2 regions of the Vreelandella sp. H-I2 genome follow, and region 1 is predicted to be linked to the other one. Evidence: predicted binding sites of a transcription regulator. Region 1 holds the regulator's gene; the other holds the start of a gene.

Region 1 (3,049 bases):
TAGCCACCGGCCGTATCAGTGAAACTGAGGCTCAGTTGCTGTTTATTGTTCTGGTAGCCGCTGCGTTTATTCTGGTGCTGTTGACCAATTGGTTTACGGTACTGCTCTCGTTGGGTGGTGTATTGCTGGCGGTTATTTACCCCTTTATGAAGCGCTATACCCACTTTCCACAGGTGGTATTGGGGGCGGCGTTCTCCTGGGCCATTCCGATGGCCTTTGGCGCGGTGCTGGGCTACGTACCGCTGGAAGCATGGCTGCTGTTCTTTGCCAATGTGCTATGGACTGTCGCGTACGACACGCAATATGCAATGGTCGACCGCGACGATGATGTGAAAATTGGTATCAAGTCGACAGCTGTACTGTTTGGAAATGCGGATTGTTTGATGATCGGTTTACTGCAGGTGGCCACGCTGGGATTGCTGGGTTGGGTAGGCTGGCGGGTCGGGTTAGGCGGTTTTTTCTGGTTGGGGCTTACCGCCATGGCCGCCACCTTTCTGCACCAGCAGCGCTTGATTTACCAGCGCGACCGGGATCGCTGCTTTCAGGCGTTTCTCAACAACCACTGGTCAGGCTTGCTGATTTTTGCTGGAATCGCGCTAAGTTGGTGGCCTGCAGCTGGGCAATAGTTACTATTGTCATCTAATTGTCATCAAGTCATGGTGTTATCGTCACTGATATGTCATTGAGCTAGTTTCCTTTAGCTAGCTTTCTTTGAACTAGTTTTTTGAACACCGTGAGGCTCTGGTATGACCGCCAAGACCGTTCTGATTGTCGATGATGAGGCGTCGATTCGCGAGATGATCGCGGTAGCGCTGGAAATGGCTGACTATCGAGTGCTTGAAGCGGATAACGCCCAGGATGCTCATGCCATGGTCGTCGATCACCAGCCTGATTTGTTGCTGCTTGATTGGATGATGCCTGGAACCAGTGGTATCGAGCTGGCTAGACGTTTAAAGCGTGAAGAAACCACCGCTGAGATTCCTATTATCATGCTCACCGCCAAGGGTGAAGAAGATAATAAAATTCAAGGGCTTGAGGCCGGCGCCGATGATTACATCACCAAACCTTTTTCTCCTCGTGAATTGGTGGCACGGCTAAAAGCAGTGCTCCGCCGCGCGACCCCGCGTGGCGTCGAAGACCCGATTGAGATTAACGGCTTGTTACTTGATCCAGTGAGCCACCGGGTAAGCGCTCACGGCAAAGCACTGGAAATGGGCCCCACCGAGTACCGTCTTCTGCAGTTTTTTATGACCCATCAAGAGCGCGCTTACACACGCAGCCAACTGCTTGATCAAGTATGGGGCGGCAATGTATATGTGGAAGAGCGCACGGTCGATGTACATATTCGTCGCTTGCGAAAAGCGCTAGGCAATGTGCATCAAAGCCTGATTCAAACGGTTCGGGGTACCGGTTACCGTTTCTCTGCACGGGTATAAATGTGCGTCTATGGAGTCGTGAACTGTGGCGACTAGTGTGGCTAGCCGCGCTGGGTACTTGCTTAGGGTGGTTGCTGGGCGCCGCTGGGTTGGGTCTCGCGGCCGGGCTTGCAGTTTGCCTGTTTTACCACCTGCGGCAGTTGCGCGAACTCTACTTGTGGTTAACTCTTCACCCTCACGACGAACCGCCTGCGGCCCGAGGAATGTGGGGCGAACTGTTTGATCGCTTGTACCGCTACCAAAAGAGTCAGCGTATAACTCAAAGCCGACTGCGGGCCACCTTGGCGCGCATCCAAGAGTCGTCTGAAGCGATGCGCGACAGTGTGGTGATGCTTGACAGACATGGTGACTTGGAATGGTGGAATAGCGCTGCAACAGCCATGCTGGGATTACAAACCGCCCATGACCGTGGTCAGCACATTACTAATCTGCTGCGCGATCCAAGCTTTATCCGCTATTTTAATGCGCGGGACTATAGCGAGCCGTTAACGCTAACGTCGCCGATTGATGAGCGGCAAATCCTGCAGTATCAAATTACTTTGTATGGTGATGATGAAAGGCTAGTGATGGCACGGGATATCACTCGCTTGCATCGCCTGGAGCAGATGCGGCGTGATTTTGTTGCCAACGTATCCCACGAGCTGCGCACTCCTTTAACGGTCCTTTCCGGCTACCTAGAAACCTACACTGATATTGCCGACCAGTTGCCTCCGCGTTTAGGTAAGAGCATTCACCAAATGCAGGAACAGACACAGCGAATGCAAAATTTGGTAAATGATTTATTGCTTCTATCTCGTCTGGAAATTGACCAGGGCGGTAAAGACCATCATCCATTATCACTTGGTCCTTTATTACAAAGCATCTGTGACGATGCGCTGGCTCTTTCGCATCAGCGACATACTATTACCGTAGCGCTTGAAAGTGATGCACGCCTGCTTGGTAGTGAGCAGGAAATCCGTAGTGCGATCTCAAATCTAGCCTTCAACGCCGTTCGCTATACACCGATGGGAAGCCATATCACAATACGCTGGAGATCGAGCACTACCGGCGGTGGTTGCATAGACGTTGAAGACAATGGCGAGGGTATTGACCCCGTCCATATTCCCCGACTAACCGAACGTTTCTACCGTGTTGATAAAGGACGTAGCACCGCGACCGGCGGCACCGGTTTAGGCTTGGCGATCGTGAAGCACGTATTGTTACGTCATGATGCGCAACTGCACGTTGAATCCCACCCCGGCAAAGGGGCACTTTTTCGCTGCGTCTTTCCCTCCTCGCGTCTTATCCAATCCTGAGACGGGTTACACCGCATAATCCTTGTAAATATGTGCAATGTTGGCATCCACGATTGGTAATACTTTGCGCATGTGTCATTTCTATACATTCCCTGCGTTATGTTTCAAGTATTGGGCTTTTAAACAATGCTTTGTTTTTTTTATTAAATAATTGATTATAATTATTTTTTATTTTTTTTTGGCAGATTGGCATAATCAGTGCAGTATTAAGATTAAGGAAGACGACCGCAGGAAATGCTGGCTACTGGTTAGCCCTTCTTTCTTAACGAAGTAGTATCAAACAGCGATCGGAGGTGGAATATGATGTCCAAGGATTTT
Region 2 (3,049 bases), on a different contig from region 1:
CGGCATCGTTTTGTCCGCTGGCGTCGTAGCGGTCGTAGCGGGCACCCAGGCCAACGTCGAACTGCCCGGCACCGCCATCGGCCAGATAGCGCCCAGCGGTAAGCGTGGTGTCGAGATAGGCTGACTGGGTATCGATGTCGGCTTTAGGAAAGCCATTCGCTTCGCCATCTGGCCGTTGGCGTGCCTGCTCCAATTCGGCGCCGAACACCAGCGTTTGCGAAAGCCAGCCGTGATCCATGGTGTGGAAGCCGTCGCTCTGGAGACCGGTCCGCTCCAGCGTCCGGTTGGCCTGGGCCTCATCAATATCCTGCTGGCTAAAGGTAAGCCGTGAAGTGACTTCGGTTGCCCCACTGGGCTGCCAGCGGTGGCCCAACTGGACGTTGTTGCTTTCCACATCCCGGTCGCGCAGCGGATTGCTGGCATCGGTTGAAAGCTGTTGTGGGTTGGCGGGCTGGGTGGCGTCTTCATCGTAGTGCTGCCAGCTCATAAATACCCGCTGGTCGTCGCTTGGCTCCCAACCACCTTTTAGCAGCAGGCTATTGAGCGTGGCATCCTCTTCTGCTTCATCGCCACCTGCGCGGCGGATATCGCCCGATTCACTGCGGCCGATTGAAAACAGGCCATCCACCTGACCGTTGGCGGTATCGCGGCGGCCAAAGGCGGTAAGGCTTCCCCGCAGCTCATCGCTGGCAGTTGCACCGCCGACGGAAAGGCGCACGCCGCTATCTTCGCCAGGGGCAAGCAGGTTGTTGGCATCCACGCTGGTAAAGCTGACGACCCCGCCCATGGCATTGCTGCCATATAGGCTTGAGAGCGCGCCACGCGCTATCTGCACTTCTTGAATCAAACCAGGGTCAAGGAAGAAGTTGCCGATGTGGCCAGTAGAGATATCCTGACGAACGCCATCCAAGCGCACCAACACCCCTTTACTGCCAAAACCGCGCATGCTGAGTGTTTGGCCATTGCGGCGGCCTTGTCCTGCGACGTGCAGGCCGGGTTGGCGGCTAAGCACATCTTCGACTCGGCTAGCGGTGGTCAGTACGGCGTCATCGCGATCAATAATATCGATAATCAGCGGTGCCCGGGAAAGGTCGGTAGGCGCTCGGGTGCCGGTGACCGTCACCGGGTTAAGTTCGGCATCATCTGCTTGGGCGGCTAGCAGGGGGAGTAGCGTTAACAAGAGGCCATTAAAGGTGCGTATGTGTTTCATGTACCAGAGAGTTCCAACAAAGAGAGGTGGAAGACATCGCTGGCTGGTTGCAGTAAGGCTGCAGGTGGCTGGCTATGATGAGTGACTAACTTTTATATCAGGCGTTAAGAATTAATTTGCCGCTTTTGGTGCGGCGTAAAACGTAGCGGCGCTGTTCATGGTGAATTATCAGTTGGCCTGAACTGCCAAGTAATTCTCTACTATCCACCTCGCGGGGCATTGAGGATGACGTATCTCCCTGACTAGAGCCCTTCTCGGGTAACTGCATGAGAGAATAACTCCTATGTTAATGATAACTATTAACGTTAATTTAGCAGAGTTCTGAGTGTCCCTCAATAGGACTTGGATAGTAAAAGCGTCCAACACTACAAACGTCATTCATCTCACTGCAGGTGCTCCGTCATCATGCTGTCACTTAGCCTCTTTAGAGTCTTCTCAAGCTCAATCGTGACCTAAAAACGACCAGGGGGAGAGCAAAATGAGTAAAGAGATAGAAGATCATCGCCTGTTTAATCACAGCAGCAATCAACCTTTCGCCGAGGTGTTGGCACGTCATGTATCCCGACGTGATGTTATGCGCGGTGGCTTGGGCGTGGCGGCTGCTTCGATGCTCAGTTTCAGTGGCGCTGCCCAAGCACTTACTGCAAGTGGTACGCAGAAAGCACCCCTGACACTCGCTTTCGAAGCGGTGCGCGGCTCACTTACTGATGCGATCGTGGTACCGGAAGGCTATGTGGCCCAGGTGTTAGTGCCTTGGGGCACGCCGTTAAGTGCGGGCGACACGTGGCAGGCTGATCAGGTGATGACCCCTGAGCGTCAAGCGGCAAGCGTGGGCATGCATCATGACGGCATGGCTGGTTTTGCTCTGGACGCCGATAACGCCTCGCGTCGTTTCGTGCTGGCACTGAACAATGAATATATCGACCAAGCTGCGCTATGGGCGCCCCAAGGCGGCCCCACCAATGCCGAAGAGGGCAAGCGGCCAGCAGATGAGTCACGCACCGAGATCAACGCCCACGGTGTCACTCTGGTAGAGGTAGAGAAAGATGCTGACGGCCGTTGGACGCATGTACCGGGATCGCGCTATAACCGCCGCTTCACCAGTGCGACGGTGATGGATCTTTCCGGTCCTGTAGCGGGCAGCGGCTATGTAAAAACGCAGTTCTCTCCGACGGGCATGCAAACCCGTGGCACGAATAATAACTGCGGCAACGGGGTCACGCCCTGGGGCACTTACATTGCCTGTGAAGAGAACTGGCCCGATATTTTTGTCAATCGTGGCGAGCGCTTCCAAGACGACGCCCGCATCGGCATTCCTACGGACAAGAGCCGTTACGGCTGGGATACCTCTAGTGGCGATGCCACTGAAGAAAAAGGTGAGTTCGCTCGCTTCGATATTACCCCGCGTGGCGAAAATGCAGAGAATGACTATCGTAACGAGGCTCGCACTTTCGGTTATCAGGTAGAGGTCGACCCTTACAGTGACGCCCGGGCGGTTAAGCGGACGGCATTAGGGCGTTTTCGCCATGAAGGGTGCTGGTTAGGCAAACTGGAAGCAGGACAGCCGGTGGTTTACTACTCAGGTCATGATGCGCGCAATGAGTATGTGTATAAGTACGTCTCCAGCGCTGCCTGGGACCCTGCCGATGCGAATCGTCCAGGTGAAGCCTACGACCGTCTTTCCATTGGCAGTAAATACCTGGATAACGGAACGCTATTTGTAGCCCGCTTTCACGCCGATGGTAGCGGTGAGTGGCTGCCGCTGACACCTGAGACCCAGACGCGCGATGGCCGCACGCTGGCATCGGCATTGGGGCTGGCCGATAACGATAAAGCGGG

What was found. Region 1 encodes PhoB, which activates phosphate uptake and scavenging genes when phosphate is short. Its sites were predicted from a motif close to TGTCATANNNNTGTCANA; they were not measured.
Region 2: the regulator PhoB is predicted to act here: its motif matches at 1,609-1,626, upstream of ACUVOF_RS12295 (PhoX family protein).

Annotation. Positions count from the first base shown of each region.
Region 1 covers NZ_JBRAMC010000009.1:125,793-128,841, forward strand. The annotation lists gene ubiA (4-hydroxybenzoate octaprenyltransferase) at 1-626, shown strand, start outside; gene phoB (phosphate regulon transcriptional regulator PhoB) at 747-1,436, shown strand; gene phoR (phosphate regulon sensor histidine kinase PhoR) at 1,439-2,731, shown strand; gene ACUVOF_RS20155 (hypothetical protein) at 3,032-3,049, shown strand, end outside.
Region 2 covers NZ_JBRAMC010000004.1:332,072-335,120, reverse strand. The annotation lists gene ACUVOF_RS12305 (TonB-dependent receptor domain-containing protein) at 1-1,210, opposite strand, end outside; gene hemP (hemin uptake protein HemP) at 1,308-1,478, opposite strand; gene ACUVOF_RS12295 (PhoX family protein) at 1,689-3,049, shown strand, end outside.